DNA from 3 places in the Vallitalea guaymasensis genome. Region 1 is predicted to be linked to each of the others. Evidence: riboswitches for the same ligand, from Rfam matches in the RefSeq annotation. Region 1 holds a riboswitch; each other region holds the start of a gene.

Region 1 (8,154 bases):
ATTTTGCATATTCACCATATAATTCTCCTTCGATAAATGTTGGTGGTTGATAACCTATCAAGGCTGCATGAGAACGTCTTTTTGCAATCATTCCTTCTGCTGGATTACCGCAATAATAGATATAGAGATGAGGAAGATCACTTACTAACATATCTGGTAGACATCTACTGGACATACCGCATTCTTTACCTTTTAAGAATTCCAATGTCCCATGAGTTCCTACATGAATAATCACGTCAGCTTTAAACTCCTCTTTTAGCCACTGATAATATGCTATATATTGATGATGAGGCAATAATGTTTTATCATGATACACTTTTTCTGGATTCTCATGTATACCTCTTGTAGGCTGTAGACCAACAAAAACATTTTCACTTATTATTCCTGGTATCAAGAAATTATCTCCATCACTCATTACGTCACCAGGCGCTTGCCCCCATTGCTCCAATATTTCTTTTTTATACCACTTATCTTCTAAATCCTTATTATACTCTTTAGTACTATATTTAATAAAATTTTCTTCTGATCCTTCGTCAGACCATCTACCAGAATTAACTATTCTTCCCGCTGTAAAACTACTCATTAAATCATCACTACTCAATGGCTTCACATTATAACCATTATCATTCAATTCTTTCAATATATTCTCCACTGAATTGAAGGTATCAAGAAAAGCTCCTCCAAAAAGGTTATTCTCACCTGGTGGATAATTGTAGCATATAATAGCTACCTTTTTATCGGAATTTTTCTTAATTTGCAGTTTCAACCAATTTTTAACTCTGGAAACGAGTTTCAAGACTCTATCATCTATCAAACTAAGTTCCCTTACCTCAATATCAAACTCACTATTATATTCTGGTGCTGCCATTGCTCCAATAGGATAAGTCTCTATTGCTCCATCTAATTCCGGAAGCATTACTGATAATAAGAATTCTGATGAATTTATTCCTTCTACACTATTAAACCATTCACTTTCTCTTCTCTTAGTCATAAAGAACGGATGGAATATTGGTACATTGACATCTTCCAAAATACTAACTGCATAATCAGCATTTCCACCCATAGGTCCAGCACCTAATCTAAATGACATAAAATTAATGATAAAATTAACTTTTCTACCTATCCCATATAATAACCATTCTTTCAATAAGTCTTGATTATCTGTCTTAGTCTTGGAAAAAGCTATTGGCAATACATTAGCGAATGGTCTAATTTGCTCCGCTATTTTTGCAACACAAGTTGAAGTATCATTTGGATAAGTGTGTCCATAAAATAATAAAGCCACTGTAGGCTTATTACTATTAAACCCATGGATATCAGCATATTCCTTATAATCATCAAAATACATTTTCGTCTCAGGATCACATAAACCAATGTCAGGTAACTTCTCAGATTCTTGAGGTTTGGGAATCCCTTTCACTTTCCCATAATCTCTTAACAACAGATACATCATATTAGTTAATTGTAAAATAGTAGCATTCTGAAAATATTTACCTATCTGAACAAAATTTCTCATATCCCTTGGCTTCCCAACAGGAATCAATTTACCCATTTTTTCCGCCATATCAGCCATCTTTTGCATCTTACTCATATCCATAGGTTTCCTAGACTTTTTACTACTCTTTTTACTCATCCCCATATCACTAGAAGTCAATTCTCCAAGTCGCAGGAAATTTCTACCTGCTCCACCTATAGGAATTATATTCCCCTTACACTTCCCTAATCCTCTCATTACAGCCCCTACAACCTTCTTAGGACTTCCCATCAAATCTACAAAAGTGACATCCGAATCAACAATATCACTCTCCATAACCTCAAGCTTACTATCCTCTAATGCCCTAGATGCATAAAACAATCGTAACTCCAACACATCATTAAACCTTCTATTAATATCCTCTTGTACCTTAATCAATCCTGTTATCACCGATGTAGAAACCGAAATCACAGTTACCTTCACACCAATTCCCTCTCTCCATAAATTTAATTAACTACATATAAGCACTCGCCTATTTCTGCACAACAAAGCCCTTAATTCTCATACTACCTATCTGAAGACAGAAGGGTAACGTGTTATAATCACGCAGACCGACCGCTTCTCAGGGTAAGGCAAGTGATTATAACACGTTACCCTGACTGTCCCTCCAACAATACTATAGCCACATAGCTACCTTACTAACCTAGGAAAAAACACCGGCTTCCCACTCTCTTTATCTTCTGTTATATCCCCATTAATATTAAAAACATCCTTAAGATTCTCCTCACTTACTATATCCCAAGGTTCCCCTTTCAAATAAACATCTCCATCTTTAATGACAATCAATTCATCCGAATATTTAGCCGCAAGATTAATATCATGCAATACCATAAGTATAGTAATACCATTTTCTTTATTAAGACTCTCAACTAACTCCAATACCTCCAACTGATGACTTATATCCAAAAAAGTTGTAGGTTCATCCAATAATAATATCTCTGGTTTCTGAGCAATAGCCATTGCAATCCACGCTCTCTGCTTCTCACCACCAGACAGATTACACATCTTCTTATTAGCAAAATCCTTCATGTTAGTAGTTTCCAGAGCCCAGTCAACTATATCGTTATCTTGTTCACTATCTCCCTTCCACCACTCTTTGTAAGCATATCTCCCATATACTACTAGATTTCTTACTGTCACATCTGTATTACTACCATGTATCTGAGATAAAACAGCCATTTTCCTAGCTATCTGCTTACTTTTGATACCAGATATATTTTTTCCATCTAAAAAAATTTTGCCCTTATTAGGCTTGATATTCCTTGATAATGTTCTCAATAAGGTTGTTTTACCTGAACCATTAGGACCTATTATTGAATAGATTTTGCCCTTTCCTATATTTAGATTCAGATCTTTTATAACTTGGTTCTCTTTATATTTAACTGATATATTCTCAGCTCTTAGTATCTCTTCCATATAACCAACTCTCATCTATATGTATTTTAATCTTTTCTTAACAAATATAGAAAAAACGGTACTCCTAAGATTGCCATAACAATTCCAACTGGTATTTCTACAGGACTTAATACAGTACGAGCAAAAGTATCACTCAACATAACAACTGCTGCTCCAAGTAATGATGAACCAGGAATCAAGTACTTATAATCATTACCAACCATAAGTCTGACACTATGGGGAATAATAAGTCCCACAAATCCTAATAAACCAACTACTGATACTGCACTGGCAGCCAACATAGCCGCGACTGCCGTCAACCCGAAACGAACTAATTCAACATTGAGCCCTACACCTCTTGCAATATCATCACCTAAAATAAGTATATTAAGCTTTTCCGACATAAAAGAAAGTATAATCAATCCTATAATCGTATAGGGTAAAATTGTCCACAACTCAGGCCAGCTTCTAGCAGATAATCCACCGTTCATAAACATTAATGCACCATGTACTCTGTCGCTGAAGAATACCATCAATGCAGATATACCTGCTCCTAATAAGGTTGATACTGCAACACCTGCAAGTATGACTCTTATTGGTTGTATACCACCTTTCCAAGATAATACATATATCATTATCGCTGCTCCCATTGCACCAACAAACGCAAATGGTGGAACCAGCATCTGATACTTTGGAAATAATATCAATATGATTATCCCTGCAAGTCCAGCCCCTGATGATATACCAATAATACCTGGGTCAGCCAAGGGGTTTCGCATAACCCCTTGCAATATACACCCAGACAAAGCTAGATTAACTCCAACTAATCCTGCTACTATAGTTCTTGGTAATCTGATGTTCCATATTACCAACCTTTCAGCTGAACCATCATTGTTAATAATTACTTCTAATATTCTTTTCATAGACACATTCATGCTTCCCTTGGCGTTGCTTAATAGAAAAGCTATTATCAATAAAATTCCAAATGCTATAATAAATGCTATTTTATTACTGTCTTTTGAAATGGTTTTATTCATCTAAACCACCAAATACTTCAGGATATACACCTTTTGCCATATACTCAATGGCATCAACAAAGTCACAACCTGCATTGTATAAGAAGTATTTTTGTGGTAGATAAACTATATTTCCTTCTTTTACAGCTCTTAATTCTTTCCATACTTGATCTTTCCCTAATTTTTCACTAATAACTTTTTTTGCATCTTCATCAGAACTTAACATACTTGTTACTAAAATTACATCTGGGTCTTTTTCTATTATATATTCCATACTGAAAGGTGTAGTTTCTCCACCCATTCCTTCTGGCGCACAACCTGCTGCTATATTTTCAAGTTTCAATATATCTGCTACATTTCCAGCAATACTCTTAGGTAATTTTACTGAAACATCTTTTGATGTAGCATATAGTATAACCACTTTTTTTGATTCCTCTGGTACCTTATCAACTAAAGCTTTCTTTTCCTTTTCCATGTCTGCGATAACTTCTTCCGCCTTATTTGGTTCATCGATAATACGTCCCATTGCTCTAATATTGTCAATAACATCTTCATATGTTCTCATATGTAAAGCCAAAGTTTTTATTTTACTTTGTTCTAGAACTGGAATAACTCCATTCTGTAAACCAAATTGGGCTATTACCAATTCTGGTTGTAATGCAACAATTTTTTCAATATCTGGCTTATAAACTTTACCTATTACTGGTAATCCCTCTATATCCTTTGGATCTACAGGAGCACCGCCACCAGTCTCAGATGTACAGATTGATTTACCTCCTAAATCATATAATAAGCCTAGGAAAGTACCTGATATTGCTGCTATTTTTTCTGGTTTCTTCTCTAGAGTTACTTCATTACCGTACATATCAGTAATAGTAACTGGATAGCCTTCGCCTTCTGATACAGTAACTACAGCACCACCCATAGATGGCATTTTACCTTCACCCATACCTTTTGGCATCTTCTTATCCATACCTTCTGACATTTTTTTATCCATTTCTTTTGGCATCTTTTCTGTTTTCTTATCATTACTACACCCTGTAAAACTTAAAATGATCATACATCCTATTAAAGTAAATATGACTGCTAGTTTTTTATTCATCCTTTTTTTCCTCCATACAACATCAATTTTATTTGTTTTAGAATATAATTGGATTATTTTTAACTGCAGTGTGAATACACATGTTAAATTACTGCAATAAAAAATGCCCCTTAACTTCTGCAAGTTAAAAAGCATGAAAATCATCAATACAAATCTATATTTCCAATCTGCTATAATTTGGCTACCATTCCCTATATTACACACACCTACTCAAGCACTTTAAATACTTAGTTTGTATGTATATCAAAATATTTTCCACAATAAAACATTATGTAATGTCTCTATAGCATAAATAAGGGAAAACCTGCCTACCTAATACAGCAAATATCTAATCACAAGATTATATTAAGTATTCCACACCCTCCGTCACTCGCAGAGTTTTCACTTCGTATAAGTGAAAGTGTTTTAGAGACCGGCAGGTTTTCTGACTTAGTTTCCTTGTAATTCTCCCCCTTCCCATATTATCAAAAATTACTTCTTATTATGATTATTTTTAAAAAAGTAACTTCTATCACTAATACAGTGGGTTAATGTAAAACTACTCCACATTACAGCGGCGTGACCGTTCAGGTTTTGCACCTGATTCCCTATTATGCAATAAAAATTGCCACCTACTCCAATTATTCAATTTTTTTCTAGTTTAAAACATAAATCATAATATGTCAATATTATATTAATTAAAGTTTCACCATTTTCATCCAACAAACTATAAAATAGCCAATAGTCATGCCAATTTAGAAGAAAAAATATTTTGTGATTATATCCATGGGAATTAAAAGCAACATATACCTATACTATTTTGCAAAAACCACGTCAGAACAAAATATTTTTTCTGACTTACATACTCAAAATTTTTATAGGAAATAGTTTAAATTCTAAACTTTCCACTCTAAAATCTTATCCAAAAATCTTATTAACTGCTTAGTTTTAGGCTCCCTAAAAATTTTGCTACTTTTACCACTTTCTAAAATTGTATTCTCTGCTAAAAAAATAATCTTATCACATGAATTCTTGGCAAAACCCATTTCATGAGTAACTATTATTGAATCCAATCCATCATTTTGAAATTCATTAAGCATGTCTAGAACCTCACCAGTATACTCAGGGTCTAGGGCAGACGTAGGCTCATCCAATAACAGTAATTTGGGTTTAATAGCCACCGATCTAGCTATTGATATCCTTTGCTGCTGTCCACCAGATAGTTGTGAAGGATATTTATCCTTTTCCCTAGATAATCCAAATCTATCAAATAGTTTACCTGCTGTTTGGACTGCATCAGGTTTGTTTATACCAAAAGTATGTATTAGAGGAAGTATAACATTTTCCATAGCTGTCAAATGCTCAAACAATCCTTTGGACTGGAATACAAACCCAATGTTTCTACGGAGCATAACAAGTGACTTTTCATCGAAATTTATTTTTTTACCATCAATGTACATTTCACCAGAGCTTGGAGTAAGTAGTCCTCCAATTATTCGGAGTAGAGTTGATTTCCCTCCGCCAGACGGACCAATGATTGCAATAGAATTAATATCATCTTCATAGTTAATATCTTGCAACACAATACTATCACCAAAATTTTTACAGATATTTTTTAGCTCTATATTCATGTTTGTACCTCCTCTCAAACATTCTGGATAACATGGACACTGCAAAGGTAAGTATAAAATACAACGCTCCCACAAATATATAATTCTCAAACATTCTAAAATTGACTGCAGATATTTCTTGTATGGTTTGTGTCAGTTCAATTAAGGCTATTACAGATAATAGGGATGAATCTTTTATAATAGAGGCAAATTGTCCTGTCAATGCTGGTAATATTCGTGACATCAATATGGGAAAAGTCACAAATCGAAATGTTTTTCTTGGTGTAAGTCCAATAGCTTTTGATATCTCATATTGCTGACTGTCTATACTTTCTAGACCACCTCTAATAATCTCTGAGATATAAGCTCCTTCAAATATTGATAAGATGATTATTCCTGCTATATATCTGTTATCAACACCCCATGCAGTACCGATGATATAATAGAAGAAATATATTTGAACAAGCAGTGGGGTTCCTCTAATAATCTGTATATATATTTTACATAGATAGCTAATTGTCAAGATCCTAGAATTCTGCCCTATGGCAGTAATCGAGCCTATTAGCAAGCTAAGTAATAAACTTCCTATAGATATTATTATAGTCATACAAAAACCCTGCCATAGTCTCTGCTTATATTCTAATAATGTTGTAAAATCAAGTTTCAGATCAATTGCCTTTATGGACACCCACATAAAAAATATTATAATTACTATGACTAATGCAGCACTAATGACTTTATTAAGAACTGTTACTTTTTTATCATCTGTTCGTCTCATATTTTCACCTTAATCAAAGAACCAAGGAAAACCAAGCTCATCAAATGTTTCCTTTTCCTCTTTTAGATATTTTTCAGTAATTTCATTGAATCCATTATTATCTTTAAATTCTTTTATAAAGTCATTTATCTTATCAAGTAATTTCGTATTGCCTTTCTTTACTCCTATTCCCCAGCTTTCACTATCTTGAAATGGTATCAATATTGCTTCTGTTGTTTCTTCATTCAGTTTACTTTGGCGATATATGGTAAGCTGATCATATATGAAAGCATCTGCTTTACCTTGTGTTACTTCAATTACACATGCATTCTCTGATGAAAGTCCATTTATCTTTGCTTTTGTAAGATTCTCTGTTGCATACAGATACCCTGTTGTGCCTTTCTTCACATCAATTATTTTACCTTCTTGATTCAGGTCCTGGATATCATTTATATTAGAGTTCTTATTAACTAATAAACCAAGGTAGGAATGGGCATAAGGGTCTGAAAAATCAATTACCTCTCCACGTTTTTCAGTTATAGTCATTGAAGATATTACCGCGTCTACTTTTCCCGTCTGTAATGATGGTATTAATCCATCCCAGTTGATATTTTCAATTTCTACAGGTCTGTCCAAGTATTCACCTAATGCTTTTGCCAGGTCAACACTTACACCTGTTGGATTACCTTCTTCATCTTTTGTTTCAAAAGGTGGATATGCCAGTTCCATTCCTATAGTCAATGTATTGTCCTTATTTGATT
Region 2 (8,154 bases), 380 kb from region 1:
TAGTTCAGCTGGTGATATAATGGTTCTAGCAATGGTATCACATATTATCATGAAAATTGCTCCTATGAGCATTGCTAACGGTATCAGTTTTTTATGGTCAGGACCATTAATCATTCTTATTATATGAGGTATGATAAGTCCAACAAATCCTATGATTCCACTAGCCGAAACAACAACAGCCACCATTATTGATGATATCCCCAATATTATCTTCTTAGTTCTGTTTACATCAATTCCTAGACTCCCAGCAGTTTCATCCCCTAATAACATAAGATTCAACTCTTTTGAAAACACCATCAAGATAATAGAACATATAATTACACAAGGTGCTATAATGGCTACTTCTTTCCAGCTTGATGTACTGAAGCTTCCTAAGGTCCATAGATATACTCTTTCTAATTTATCCCTGTTCAATAACATCATCAAAGACATAAGGGCTGATAATAAGTAATTAAGTGATATACCTGCCAGCAATAATGTTGTAGTAGGAAGTTTTTTGCCAATCGCTGATATTCTCAGTACTAGTAGAACTGTAAGCATGGCACCAATAAATGCGAACATACTCACTCCAGTAAAACCAAAAATAGTTTTATTAAAATTGAATATAAGTCCAATTGTTGCACCTAGTGCAGCACCTGAGGAGATACCTAGTACAAAAGGGTCTGCCATAGGATTCTTGAAAACTCCTTGAAAAGAACATCCAACTACAGCTAATGCTCCTCCAGTAAATAATGCAAGTATTATTCTAGGCAACCTTAAGTCAGCTATTATTTTTATATGTGATTCCTTAATACCATCAAGGGAAATCAAATCATTTATTAATGGAATTTTACTTAATAATATTTTGCTGCTGTCAACAAAATCTATTCTGACAGAACCAAATCCACATGCAATAATAATTACTGCTATAAGTACTAATAAACTTATTATAATATTACTTTTTCTAAATATCTTCATAGTCTTAACCTGCTTTACTTTAGTATGTCATTTCTATTTATAACACAGTAAGTCTATGCTTATATTTAACATAGACTTACTTAAAGTATACTATAATTCTAATCTATTTACATTATTTAATAGCATCTGGATGAATTATCTTAACTAAATTAGTCAATCCATCAACTATTCTAGGTCCTTGTCTAAAGAATAGATTTTCATCAATTTCGTATAATTTTCCTTCTTTGACAGCAGTTAAATCCTTATATCCTTCTAATGATTCTAACGTAGTTTTAGAATCATACTTATCTGAACATATGACAATCTCAGGGTCTTTATCAACTATCTGCTCAATACTATATGCCCAACCTGTAGCATCTTTCGCTATATTGTCAGCTCCAGCCAAAGCCATGGCTTCACTTAAGAAGGTATCTCCAGTAGCTGTAAAATCTCCACCTTCTCCATATCCTACTACAAAATATGTTGTTGGTTTTTCTTTTCCTTCTATTGCTTTTTGGATTTCTCCTACTTTATCTTTCATACTAGTTACTAATTCATTTGCTTCTTGTTTTTTATTAATAACTTCACCAAGTGTACTTATATAACCGTATATTCCTTCAAAGCTTTCATTCCAAGAAAGTGATAAAACAGTGATACCTTGTTCTTGTAACTTAGCTACAGCATCATCTTTTACATGAGCAGATGTAACTACAATATCAGGATTAAGGTCTACTATTTTCTCAATATTAAATTCTTGTAAACCACCAATTGATTCTATATTCGCTACTTCACTTGGATAGTCACAAAAATCTGTTCTACCAATTATTTTGTCTCCTGCTCCTAGAGCAAATATTGTTTCTGTAAATTCTGGTGAAATTGAAACTACAGTTTTTGGTTCTTTTTCAATTGTTATTTCCTTACCATACTTATCTGTTATTGTTAATGGATATATATCTGATTCGCTACTAGTATCTTTTTCCTCTTCATTACTAGTGGTTTCATCTTTCTTATCATTAGTATCCTTATCTTCATTAGTATCTTTGTCTTCATCAGTCTTTGATGTATCATCTTTTTCTACTTGATTCTCTTGATTGTATGTATCATCCTTTGGTGTCTTCTTGCCGCCACAAGCAGCTAAACTAAAAACGAGTACTGAAATTAACATAGTTGTCAGTAACAGCTTTAATAATTTTTTCATCCTTTAAACCTCCATAATATCTTCTTTAATAAGAAAAGTGATTGACACTCGGTATACTCATGTAGCATTTTCCATTTATAAGCAACAAAAAACTGTGCTAAGGCACAGTCAGATTACAAATAAATATGTGAATCTACACTCTCCCACCGAAAGCTTAAAACTTATAAAAAGGCAGGTCTCCTGGCTTATGGCTTAACTTACTCTCTAGTCTTCTCAGTTTCCCAATGACATTTTAGATTTCATACCATTTACAGTAGCGGGGGCTGCAGTGGCATTTAACCACTTTCCCTTTTAACTCAACGAGTACCTTTTCATCTATTAAATTTTAGTATCTTATGTTATATATAAATATATCCAAAGATAGTTTTATTATATACTTTAATATAAATATGTCAAGATAAAACTAGTTATTTAAGTTTTCCATTTTTTATCTAGATTAGATTATATTGCAAGTAAGTCAGAAATAGTGTTTTGTTCTGACTTGGTTATTGCAAAATAGTATATGTATATGTTACGCCAGCTACTTGCTCGTCCTGAGCTCAACGAATAATAATGGACATCGAGTCCATTATTATTCCTGACAGTCCAGTAGGGCTGTCAGATTAAAGCTGGGTTCGGCGTCCTGCCTCACAACTCCACATATACATATACTATTTTGCTTCCTAGCATCTACAATATAATCACAAAACACTTTTTTTCTAATTAACATAACTAACGGCTATAAATGTTTTTTTTAAAAATGTACTAAAACTATTTAACCTTCCCCTTTATATTGTTGAAATGCTCTACAATTTTCTTTTCATACCCTTGTTCGGTAGGGTTATAATATATCTCATCAACAAGTTCATCTGGTAAATATTGTTGTTCTACGTAGTGATTTTCATAGTCATGGGCATATTTATATCCTGTTCCGTGACCTAGTTTTTTTGCACCACTATAATGGCTGTCTTTGAGATAAGATGGTATTGTGGTAATCTGAATTCTTTTCACATCTTCCAATGCTTTATCAATAGCTACGTAGGCAGCATTGCTTTTTGGGGCGCATGCAACATAAGTAGCTGCCTGGGATAATATTATCCTACCTTCAGGCATACCTATGAAATTAACTGCATCAGCGGCAGCCATTGCAACTTGTATCGCCATAGGATCAGCATTTCCTACATCCTCGGCAGCACATATAACGATTCTTCGCGCTATGAATTTGGGATCTTCTCCTGCATAAATCATTCTAGCAAGATAATAGACTGCTGCATTTGGATCTGAACCTCTCATACTTTTTATGAAAGCTGATATGGTATCATAATGATTATCTCCGTTTTTATCATAATTGATAACTCTTTTTTGTATACATTCAGATGCTACATCTATATCTATGTTGATTATTCCATCTTCATCTGGTTCAGTGGTAAGAACCCCTAGTTCAATGGCATTAAGAGCGGCTCTTGCATCTCCATTGGCTCTATCGGACAAGAACTCTATGGCTTCTTCATTGATCTTGGCATTAAAAGTGCCTAATCCTTTTTCTTTATCCTCAATGGCTCTCATTATGAGCTTTCGAATATCTTTGTTTTCCAAAGGCTTTAGTTCAAAGACTCTAGACCTGGATACTAGCGCACTGTTTACCTCAAAATAAGGATTCTCTGTAGTAGCACCGATAAGTGTTACGGTACCATCTTCAACATATGGCAGAAGGGCGTCCTGCTGTGCTTTATTGAATCTATGAATCTCATCAATGAACAGGATAGTGCTTCCCAGCGTCATACCAAGTCTGTTCTTAGCTTCATTTACTACTTTTTCAATGTCTTTCTTTCCAGATATAGTTGCGTTCAATTGAACGAATTCAGCTTTTGTGGTGTTTGCTATAACTTTTGCAAGGGTGGTTTTCCCTGTTCCAGGTGGTCCATAAAAAATAAGTGACCCTAGTTTGTCTGCTTTTATCGCTCTATATAATAATTTACCTTTTCCTATTATATGCTCTTGCCCAACTACTTCTTCTATAGACGTTGGTCGTAGTCTAGCCGCTAATGGGGATTCAGTTTCTAGAGTTTTCTCTCTCATCATATCAAATAAATCCATATCTATCTCCTCTGTCATCTATACTAATCATAATTTTATTATACTATCTTCTATTAGAATCAATTTATTACGATATCTATTTATTCATTATAACATACAGGACTAAGTTTTAAACACTAACTATTTTGTTTATTATCTTAACCATTAATTTTAATTTTATAAATTAATTAAATATTCAAATTGTTTATTGACATTTAAAAATATTGGCGTATACTATCATATATCAAAGAATAATAGGAGGAATTAATATGAAAAGAAAGTATTTTAGAAACTTATTAACTTGTATGATTTGTTTTATTTTGGCATTTAATGTTGGAAGCCTTAGTATTTCAGCTCAAACGACCAATGATAATGTACAGTTGTACTCAGCAAAATTAGAGACAGGTTCCGTTAGCGGTGATATGATGATTGGTAATGTCTATTATTCAACTGGAATCATTTATATCAAGGATTTAGGGGTAAGTAAAAATGTTTCAGTACACTATACTTATAACGGTAATGATTGGTATGATCAACCAGCAGTATATGTTAAAACCTTATCCGATGGCTCAGAAGTCTGGAGATACAGAACACCTAACCAACGTTTTATGGGTTGCAGATATACTAAATGCAACTGCAAGTTTGCTGTAAAATATGAAGTAGGCGGTAATACATATTGGGATAATAATAATGGGAATGATTATTTTATTGAAAGAGGTAAAGATTCATATTATTCACCTATCGTATTATCTAAAAGTGTTTTAACATTAGATAATATTTGGTGTCTTAGTGGAAATAAACATTCATTAAACATATGTTTAAAGAATCTAGGCTATGATAAAACCGTAAAAGTACGATATTCTAATGATAACTGGCAAAGTTATAAAGAGAGTTTAGCTTCTTATAAAAATACAAATGCTAATGGCATTGAAAATTGGACAACTATAATTGATGTAGAAGGAGATTTTGAATTCTGTATTGGTTACGCTGTTAATGGTGTTACCTATTGGGACAATAATTTCGAACTAAATTATAGATTATATAATATCAATTAAATCTAATGTACTATTTTTATATTGTATAACATTATTATTTATTAAAATCAAATGAATTGTATACTCATTTCATTGATTTATATGTATAGGAATACTAGTAGTGAATAAATTATCAAGTTATTGACATATAATTTATTCACTACTTTTCTTTAATATTATAATATTTTATTATTAAATAATATTCTATACATTATTTGACATGGATTTATAATACTATTATAATATATTTTACAAAAAAATATAAAGGAGGAATTATTATGAAAAGAAAGTATTTTAGAAATTTAGTAACTTTTATGATTTGTTTTGTTTTAGCACTTAACATTAGTTGTTTTAGTATTTCAGCTCAAACAACATTAGCTGAGACAACAAATGTACAACTGTATTCCGCAAAAATATTACCAACATACGGTAATATCGGTAACATGGTAGGTTATTATTCAACTGGTAAAATCTATATCAAGGATTTAGGCGCTAACAAAAATGTGACAATACACTATACATATGACGATACCAACTGGTTGGATCAGCCTGCTTCTTATCAAAAAACATTAGAGGACGGATCTGAAGTATGGACTTTCAAAACACCTGAACAATCTTATACACCAACACATCAAGTTGAATATAATTGTAAATTTGCTGTAAAATATGAGGTTGATGGTAATACATACTGGGATAATAATAATGGAGACAATTATTTTCTTCAAGATACTACTATGATTTACGATGCTCCTTTTGTATTATCCAAAAGTGTTGTTATGTTAGACAAGGATATATCTACTCCACATTCTTTATGGGGCTTCATTTTCTTAAAAAATTTAGCTTACGACAAGAAAGTTATAGTACGTTATACTACAGATAATTGGGCGACTTATCATGATCTTAACGCTCATTATAACTGGAAATATGATAATGATATAGAATTATGGTCATTTGATACTATGCATGATAATAGTCCTTTCCCTGTTAATTCTAGTGGAGAATATGCTATCGGTTATACTGTTGATGGTGTAACTTATTGGGATAATAACTTTGGCGATAATTATAGTTTTTCACCATCACCAGATTCTTCTAACTAATATGATGGAATATTATTGTTCATAATTATTTTTAACATTATTTAATAACTTCTTATGTTGATACATATATTAATCTGAAAGAGAAATTATATATTTTTAAAAAATAGGAGGATTTATTAATGAAGAAAAAATTATTTAGAAATCTAGTAGCTTTTATTTTTTGTTTTATGTTAATTCTCAATATCAACGGTTCTAGTATTCTAGCTCAAACTCCAAATGTAGAACTTTATTCTGCAAAAATGGAAACGACCTATGCTGATACTGGTCGCATGACAGGTTACTACGCAAGTGGATACATATATGTTAAAAACTTGAATATCAACAAAAATGTTACAATACACTATACATATGATGGCTATAATTGGTATGATCAATCTGCATCCTACTATAAGACATTATCAGATGGATCAGAGGTATGGTCTTTCACTACACCACATGAATCATACACACCAGCTCATCAATACACATACAATTGTAGATTTGCCATAAAATACGAAGTTAATGGTAACACCTATTGGGATAATAATAACGGAAATGATTATTTTCTTCAATGCAGCAGCACAAGTTTTAACTCACCATATGCACTATCCAAGAGTGTTGTTATGTTAGATAAAACAGGTCGTTCTTATAATTCTATCTATGGTTCTATTTTTATGAAAAACCTGGCTTATGATAAGGTAGTAAAAGTGCGTTATACTACAGACAATTGGCAAACTTATCATGATGTTGATGCTTCATATAATTGTAATCTAGGTAATAATGTAGAATTATGGTTATTCAATACAATCAATGACGGAAGTACTATTCCTTGGAGTTGTGGTGGAGAATATGCTGTGAGTTATACAGTAAATGGTGTAACTTATTGGGATAATAATTTTGGTGATAATTACAGTTTCTCACCTACACAGGACCCTAATCTTCCCTAATGATTATCATTAGCTAGTACTCACAAGTAATAAGTTCGTTTATGCTAATAAATCTTAATATCTAAAATATGCATTAAGGGGCAGTCTCCTAATATATTTTTTCACTGTCTAGTTTACCGATAAACCAAAATATCGACTCTAGTAAGTATCACAGTGAAATATATTAGGAGGCTGTCCCTTAGTTATTTCCTTAATCACCTTTCAAAACAATTTATTATACCTTCTTATGAATTTTTATTCACTTATATTTTTAAATTAACTAATAATTTAATTTATTTTTATTGGTTATTTATAATATCTTACAATTTTATTTCCAAAAACTACTTATCTTATACTATTATTTGATATTGTATACAATATATCTTATATATAAATTAATATTTCGTTATATTCTAACAATATTTTAAACAAAATAAATATTCAGTTTATTGTTTGACATATATAAATTATCGTAATATAATGTATTTTATAAAAAATAAAGGAGGAATTTAAATGAAAAGAAAGTATTTTAGAAACTCAGTAACTTTAATGATTTGTTTTATTTTGACCCTTAGTGTAAATAGCTTTAGTATTTTAGCACAGACGCCTAATGTAGAGCTGTATTCTGCTAAGATAATGCAAAAAGGATTTAACAGTGATTATACTGCAAAAGGTTATATACATGTTAAAAACTTGAACTATGATAAAAACGTTACTTTACATTATACATATGATGGCACTACTTGGCTTGAGCAAAAAGCTGAATATTTAAAGAATCTATCACCAGAAGATGAAGTTTGGTCTTTTGATATAAATATACCAAAGGATAAATCTAATAATTGTACATTTGCAATAAAATATGAAGTTGATGGTAATACATATTGGGACAATAACAATGGAGAAAACTATTATGTTGAATATAGTTACTC
Region 3 (8,154 bases), 2.5 Mb from region 1:
CTTATCCATATGAAGGTCTTTGATATTGAACCCCATTCAAATACTGTTTTGTCCAACTCAATACTTTTCTTATCCTCTAGATTTGCATATCCATAAGCCTTTTGAAACATGGTTTCCCCATTCTTCTTGACTATGACACACGCTCCTGGCACATCATTTCCTATATGTTCTTTAACTATTTCATCTATTTTATTAAAATTAGATTCACCATATGAAGCCCTAGCAACCATATAAAATAAATTGAACATCATGCATATCATAATTAATCCAAATGTAACCTTTTTTAAGTTCATGTCAACCTCCTTTGATAATCTCCCAAAATATAGCACTGATATATATCGGTGCTATATTATCACATTTGAAAATGAATGTCAATATCGTTTATGCAATGATACTGTTTATTTAGTATGGCAATAAACTTCAATTACAATTGGCACATCCATCAAAATAAATATATGCTACTTTTTGAGGACATTGATAGTATGTAATACCATTTTCATTGGTAACACGTTGATTAAAGGTATCTATCAGATAATCAGCATCCAAATCATAACTTCCAGCAATTTCTTTCAGTTCTTCATAATTGGATTGAATGTTATCAATCTTAATCTTTTTATGAACATCCATTATTTCCAGATTGCCATCAATACCTAAGTCATATAGAATATTCATGATATGGATATACTCTTGACGACGAAGAATACCTTTTTTGTTGGTACTATTCAATATTTCATCATATTTACTTCGCTGCATTGTCCATACAAAAACCACTTTTTCTCTTGCAAAAGAACGTATTTTTTTTATAGCTACTTTCATATCCGATATCCTATATATAGCATTTACAGAATATACACTATCCACGTTATAGTTTTCCATATCTTCTATTTTTCCATGAACCGTATGAATATTGGTTAAATCTCCAATTTTGCATTGTAACTTCTGTAGCATATCTTTTGAAAAGTCAATAGCTGTAACTTGTTTTTGCTTTAATGCCATTGGTAATGTAAATTTGCCTGTTCCTGCTCCAAATTCTATAACGTCTTTTTGGGTACCAATGATATCAACTAACTTGTCAAAAGTTTCTGGCCAGTAATCATACAATGATGGAATGGTATCGTAAATAAGGGAATACTTTTCCCAAAATTCCTTTTCTATCTTATCATCATGAGCTCTTTTATAAGCAATTTCACCGCTGCATCCAAGTGTTTCTCGCCACATATCATTAGTATCCTTCTTCAATTGACTTATATATAAACTATTGTTCATCAAAACCTCCATCAGTAAAAGTATTCAAAACTCTCGATTAGATTTTTTGTATAGGTACTTTTAGGTTGCTCAATAACTTCCTTTATAGTGCCTTCTTCTATTATTTGCTTGTTGTCAATAATAATAATCTTATCGCACACATGACTTACTAATTCAATATCATGGGATACAAAAACAAATGTCATTTTCTCTTTTTCTTGAACCCTTAGGAGAAAATCAATAATCTCTGCTTGAACAGATACATCCAGCATTGATGTAGGTTCATCCATAATCAATACTTTAGGTTTGAGTAGCAAACATCTGATAATTGAAAGCCGCTGTGCTTCTCCCCCGCTAATCTGATATGGATAACGGTCCATTAACTTAGCATCCACTAAAAACACATTAAGTAACCTCTTGATTTCCTTACTATAATCTCTATGGTGAATACGTCCAACTTCTTCTAACTGATAACCTATCTTCCTTTTTTCATCAAAACTGCTTTGAGGGTGCTGAAAAACCATCTGCACCACCTTGCTCTTTTCTTTTCTTCTATATTCTGTTGTTTTTACACCATTAAGGTAGATTTGACCTTTTCTGGGTATGGCAAGTCCAGTAATCAGCCTTGCTAATGTAGATTTGCCACTTCCACTATCACCAACGATTCCAACCTTAGTCCCCGATTCAACAGTAAAATTAATATCTTCTAATACTTCTCTTTTCTTAAATCTCATGGATACATTATCTACTTTAATCATATGCACAACATCGTACCTTTCCACCAGGAATTCTTTTCATCTCAATCGTTGAATCTATACATTTGGTATTACGTTGGTTACATCTAGTATAAAATTTACACTTGGACGTATTTTCCTTGCTATCTGGGGGATTAATTGGTACCATGCCTTTTCTAATTGTTGAACCTATCAATCCTTTTGTATAGGGGTGTCTTGGATTGTTAATCACATCTTTGCTATATCCCATTTCAACAACCTGCCCTTTATACATAACAACGATTTCATCACAAAATTTTCCTGCAAAATACAAGTCATGGGTTATGATAATCATACTTGATGTATAATTCTTCTTTACTTTTATAAGGTTTTCATAGACTATTTTTCTAAGTTTGGCATCAAGACCTTTTGTAGGTTCATCAGCAATAACAAAATCAGGATTGCAGATAATACCTATGATACATAGTATCCTCTGATTCATGCCTCCACTAAGCTGAAAGGGATAGGATTTCATTATCTTATCAATATCCTTGAAGCCAAATTGTTTTAAGTATGATCTGACTTTTTCCTTTGCCTCTTGTTTACTTATGTTGGTATGGGTCAACAAGGATTCTATGAGCTGTCTTTGAATGGTCAATATGGGGTTTAGTGATAAATCTGGATTTTGAGGAATAAACCCGATCTGACTACCTCGTATTTTTTTTATTTGTGCCTTTGATAGTTTCATATGATCTTGTCCATTATAAAAACACTGTCCTGTAACAATTGCCTCATTGGACAATAAGCGTAGTATGGACATACCTAGTAATGATTTGCCACTTCCTGTTTCACCAATTATTCCTGTCACAACATCCTTGGGAAAAGTGATGCTTACATCATCAACACCTTGTACTTTTCCATATTTAGTATCAAAGGTAACACTAAGATTAGTTATATCAATATTAGAAGTCTTCATTCCTAAGTCCTCCTACATCCATTCTATCTCTGATGCCGTCACCTATACTATGTACTGACCATACAAACGCTATAATACAAAACCCTGGTGCTAAAACCAGTTGTAAATGACTTCTAAAATATGGTCTTGCATCATTAATCATAATAGCCCAATCAGGTTGTGGGGGACTTAGACCTAATCCTAAATAGCTAAGAGCGGCAACCCCTAACACAACCCCGCCTATCTTTGATACAAAAACAATAATCAAGCTATCAGATATATTAGGCAAAATGTGCTTTAAGATAATCAGTGAATCAGACCCTCCTATATTCTTGAGATTATCAATAAAGTACTCATTCTTAACATTCATGACTTCTACTCTTATAAGCCTTGAAAATGATACCCATGAATTGACCACAATGGCTATAATCAAACTTCTCATGGATGGTCCAAGTATACCTACTAGAGCAATCATAATACTTGTCCCTGGTAATCCCATGAATATATTTGAAACAGATGTAATGAATGAATCTAATGCACCACCATAATATCCTGCTAATGCGCCAATGATTATACCAAGACACATAGATAATATGGTTGCAATCAATGCCAGTAAAAGGGATTGTCTTCCACCATACAATACTCTACTAAAGGTATCTCTCCCCAGAGAATCTGTACCCAGCAGATGTGTCTGGCTTGGTGGTTCCAATTTTGATTTCATATCTACTGCCAAGGGGTCGTATGGAGCAATTATTGGTGCTAATATACTCAATAAAATAATCAGTATCAAAACACTTAGAGGTATTTTTATTTTCATATTAGCACTCACTTTCTTTTATTTTAGGATTTATAGCAAAATATAATAAGTCAAGACCTAAGTTCACGAGTATATAGGTGGTTCCTGTCAATATGACATATGCCTGAATAACATAGTAGTCCCTTGCATAGATGGATTCAATAGCATAACTGCCTATTCCTGGAAGGGCAAAAATACTTTCAACAATACTTGAACCACCTAGAATAGCTGCAAAATATAAGCCTAGATAAGTAGAAACTGGTATAATTCCATTTTTAAATATATGGATGATTCCTATAGTATAACTTCTAAGCCCTTTAGCATTTGCAAGTACAATAAATTCTTTTGATAATACTTTCAGAAAACTGGCTCTTGTAAGCCTTGCAATAAAACCAATACTTGTAAGGGATACAACAATTGAAGGTAAAATCAATGATTTCTCTGATTCATAACCACTTGTTGGCAAAATTTGTAATGTCTCAGCAAATATGGTAATAAGAATTATTGCAAGCCAAAAATTTGGTATAGATGATATAAGTGTACAAAAGAATCTTAAAGAACTATCTATAAAACTGCCTCTAAATAATGTCATGATGACACCTATCAATATACCAAACATACTTGTAAGTATAAAACCATACATTGCAAGCTTAAGAGTAATAGGTAATCTCCTCGCTAATTCTTCTCCAATGGATTCCCCAGTATATATACTTTGTCCAAAATCAAGTTTAATCACTTTTTTTAACCAATTAAAATATTGTTTATGTACAGGTAAATCCAAACCAAGCTCATGTTGTTTCTCTTCTATTTCCTCATCACTAGGTTCTGTTATACCATCCCTTGTAAGAGAAATATATGCAGGATCTCCTGGAGACAATACACCTAGTAGAAAAGCTGCTAATGTGATACCTATAAGTACAGGAATCACATTTAGCATCTTCTTTAATATATAGCTACCCATTACTCAGCCCATTTTGTCTTTTCAAGAGATACGCCGTAATACATAGCTTCGTAGCCTTCAATTTTTTTGTTGTAAGCAATTAAGTTCACATCATTAAAATATGGAACAGCTGGAAATTCATTGACTGAATACCCTTGAATCTTTTTATATATTTCCTTACGCTTATCCATATCTGTTTCGTTTTCAACATCAGTTATTAATGTATCTACTGTTTTATTGGAATAGCCAAAATTCCATCTTTTATTTAATCCATTGTCAGTTTTCATCATAGTTTTAAACAGAGTGTTTGGCTCAGCACTGGATAATCCTTTTATCTTTAAGCTGATATCAAAATCACCAGCCTTAACCACATCATTCCATGCTGAACTTTCAAGAATTGTAATCTCAGCATCTATTCCCAGTTCACTAAGTTGAGACTGCAATAACTGAGCTTCTTCTTTGTTTGGGTATCTATCCAGCTCACCTTGTCTTAAAACGAAAGAAACCTTCACTCTTTCATCACCAAGGACTTCTTTTGCCAATTTTTTTGCCTTTTCAACATCATGTTCAATATCAAATTCTTTATAGAAAGGAGTACATGCATTAAGTACATTTACTGTAGGTTCACCTAAACCTGCATAAAAACTATCAATAATCAATTGTCTATCAATTAATAAACTGACTGCCTGTCTTAACCTTAGATCATTAAAAGGCTCTTTGTTACCATTCAAAAGTATGTAATGGGTAATTGTACTTGGTGTGTGTGATATGCCAAATCGATTGTCTTTTATTAATTCCATAGCCATCACAGGCTGAATAGCCCCAAGATCGATAACACCCATTACCTCTTCTGCTTTTAATGCAGCAAATCGTGTATCAGGTGATGGGATAACTTTTATTTTAATTCTTTCAGCTAATGCTTTTTCACCATAATAATCATTGTTTTTCTCGATTACACAATACTCATCAAGAACATTTTCAGTTAATTTGAAAGGTCCAGTTCCCATAGGAAAACCATTGAAATTACCTTCCTCATCAAAATTATTAGGGCTGAACATAGCACTACCAAAATCAGTCATTGAATAATCCAATGTTGGCAAAGGATTTTCAAAGACTAATTCTATTGTATAATCATCTTTTTTATTCACTTCAAGCAGCCCTGGATATGTTCTGTTAATATCCATCCCATAAAAACTTGAAGACTTTTTCCCTAGTTTCATTCTATCAAAATTAGCAATGACAGCATCTGCATTAAACACTTCTCCATCATGGAACTTGACATCTTCTCTTAACTTGAATGTCCATACAGTATAATCTTCGTTTGCAGAATAACTTGCTGCAAGTTTTGGCTTAGGACCATAATCTGAACCTTTTGTAATAAGTGGTTCCCATACCATCAATGCAGAACTACAGTAATAGGCATCTTTTTCTCCAGGTGCAATATTCCTTGTTCCTGCTAGTACAATCTCTTTGGATTGGTCAATTAACACTTCTTCATTCACCGGCTTCACTGAATCTGTGTTATCTTCTGCACCATTATCTACATTTGCTGATCCTGATTTTTGTTCTTCTTGTAGATTTTGGTCCGCCTTTATGTCTTGATTATTCTTACATCCTGTAATCATCATAATGAGAACCAAAAAAGTTACTAATACTGCTCTTTTTTTCATTGTTTTCTCCTCTTCCTTATTTTTATATTTTATATGGGACTCCTTATCCTAATATAGAGACTCCACATTAAAACAATTTGGTGAAAGAGGATATAAAACAATTTAATTCTTTTAATAAAAAAAGCCCTTAACAAACGTTAAGAGCCTTTAACCCATTTATAAAAGCAACTAAAATGATAAGTACGAATTTTATCCCCTTTCGACTAATCTAACAATATTAAGGCAGGTCTCCTGACTCGTAGTATAAAACATAACATCATTACTACTTACAGTGGTGGGTCCGTGTCAGACTTTAACTGACTTTCCTATTCTCCTTATTGCTAAGGCACCTTAATATATTTATATTCAATTTTAATTTTCTTACTTTGTATGTCACTAACATTATACCTTCAAAAATCAAAGAACACAATAGTTATTAATAAATTATCTATTCTATATTGCTTTATTATCTTTATCAAATCTTACCAATTCATCATTTTCAAGACCTTCGTTGAATCTTAGATAGATTCTACTCTCATCTTCATCTACATAAACTTTTGCATTCTTATATCCATCTTTATTTGCTTGAAAATTTTGTGTTGGCATTTCACAACTATTAATTGTTTCACTAATTGTTCCTACATATGTTATTGATTCCAGCATATTATTATATGGATATGATTTTGGCAATTCTGTAGATATACCATATAGGTTGCTGTCATACATTACATATGGTTTTTTAACAATTTTACTTTTACCTTTTACTTTATTATTCATTAGGATCTATAATTTGCTCCAATCATATATTGTAGTATCCCACTTAAAACTTGCTGAAGGATCTACTGTATATACTTTTGTATCCATTGGCATTGTTTCATAGTATTTATACCAAGGATTCCATATTGAATAAGTGTTGTTAGTTTTATCATAACCTCTAAGCACTAATGCATGTCTAGCTCCTTCGTAATCTCCTCTTCCTTGGCATCCTATATACATTGGCTGAGAGTTGTCTATTTGTGATACAACTGAACTAAGTGATAATGTATATGATCTCCTTCTTGGGTAAAGACCTTTCCTCTGTGCATATCTGATAAGTTGATAGTTAGTGATATACTCGTCTTCTAATTTTTCACTATTTGGATGATAATATTTCATTATATCTTTTGCGAATACATTAGTATGAGTCTTGTATCTAATTATTGCAGCTCCAGCAAAAGCTGAACACCATGATTGTTGCCCTTGAGTCTCAGCTAAATCAAGAGATAGATTATTAGAAGATACACTATCCAAAGAGAATAATTGTCTTTTTGAAGTATGTAAACCTTTAATAATATTTTTATCATTTTTTTCATTTATGTTTACTGTAATATTACTATAGTTTTCATTATTTATTGAGTAATTGTTAACCCTTCTACCTAGAGGGTCCTTTTTAATTGTAGTAATCTTATCGTTAATTACTGTTACTACATTTCCATTATTCATAGCTAATCTTGCAGGACTATTTGTTGTTGTTTTACCACTAACACTTAAAAGTTCCTTTACTAAATAAGGAGATAATATACCTGTAATATTTCCATCTACTTCATACACTCTAAATGTATATTTAAGATGTCCTTTTTGAAATACAGGAAAATAAAACACATCAAGATCGGATACATTTTCTTTTTCTATACTGAATACCTGTCCTATTGTAATATCTTCTAAACTAATTTCACCTTCATTGGATTTAGAGTTTAGGAAATTGTTAATATTATTATTAACATAATTATGTATATTCTGAGGGCACTCCTTAGTTAAAAGATATACACCCAAATCACTTGCATTACTAACTATTGTAGTAGATATAACTAGACATG

The links. A riboswitch is a leader RNA that binds a small molecule or an ion and turns the genes downstream of it on or off. The one in region 1 is predicted to bind cobalamin.
Region 2: another riboswitch for cobalamin. It lies ahead of HYG85_RS16010 (ABC transporter substrate-binding protein); the one in region 1 lies ahead of HYG85_RS14430 (ABC transporter substrate-binding protein).
Region 3: another riboswitch for cobalamin. It lies ahead of HYG85_RS04005 (ABC transporter substrate-binding protein); the one in region 1 lies ahead of HYG85_RS14430 (ABC transporter substrate-binding protein).

The regions. Positions count from the first base shown of each region.
Region 1 covers NZ_CP058561.1:3,338,534-3,346,687, reverse strand. The annotation lists gene bchH (magnesium chelatase subunit H) at 1-1,957, opposite strand, end outside; gene HYG85_RS14440 (ABC transporter ATP-binding protein) at 2,165-2,950, opposite strand; gene HYG85_RS14435 (FecCD family ABC transporter permease) at 2,977-3,966, opposite strand; gene HYG85_RS14430 (ABC transporter substrate-binding protein) at 3,959-5,047, opposite strand; cobalamin riboswitch at 5,444-5,677, opposite strand; gene HYG85_RS14425 (amino acid ABC transporter ATP-binding protein) at 5,923-6,657, opposite strand; gene HYG85_RS14420 (amino acid ABC transporter permease) at 6,629-7,414, opposite strand; gene HYG85_RS14415 (transporter substrate-binding domain-containing protein) at 7,424-8,154, opposite strand, start outside.
Region 2 covers NZ_CP058561.1:3,718,180-3,726,333, reverse strand. The annotation lists gene HYG85_RS16015 (FecCD family ABC transporter permease) at 1-957, opposite strand, end outside; gene HYG85_RS16010 (ABC transporter substrate-binding protein) at 1,070-2,134, opposite strand; cobalamin riboswitch at 2,288-2,460, opposite strand; gene HYG85_RS16005 (replication-associated recombination protein A) at 2,885-4,210, opposite strand; gene HYG85_RS16000 (carbohydrate-binding protein) at 4,459-5,244, shown strand; gene HYG85_RS15995 (carbohydrate-binding protein) at 5,502-6,320, shown strand; gene HYG85_RS15990 (carbohydrate-binding protein) at 6,440-7,246, shown strand; gene HYG85_RS15985 (carbohydrate-binding protein) at 7,739-8,154, shown strand, end outside.
Region 3 covers NZ_CP058561.1:888,381-896,534, forward strand. The annotation lists gene HYG85_RS03975 (serine hydrolase) at 1-293, opposite strand, end outside; gene HYG85_RS03980 (class I SAM-dependent methyltransferase) at 421-1,266, opposite strand; gene HYG85_RS03985 (ABC transporter ATP-binding protein) at 1,278-2,003, opposite strand; gene HYG85_RS03990 (ABC transporter ATP-binding protein) at 1,996-2,934, opposite strand; gene HYG85_RS03995 (ABC transporter permease) at 2,921-3,730, opposite strand; gene HYG85_RS04000 (ABC transporter permease) at 3,732-4,670, opposite strand; gene HYG85_RS04005 (ABC transporter substrate-binding protein) at 4,670-6,319, opposite strand; cobalamin riboswitch at 6,524-6,667, opposite strand; gene HYG85_RS04010 (hypothetical protein) at 6,752-7,075, opposite strand; gene HYG85_RS04015 (C47 family peptidase) at 7,082-8,154, opposite strand, start outside.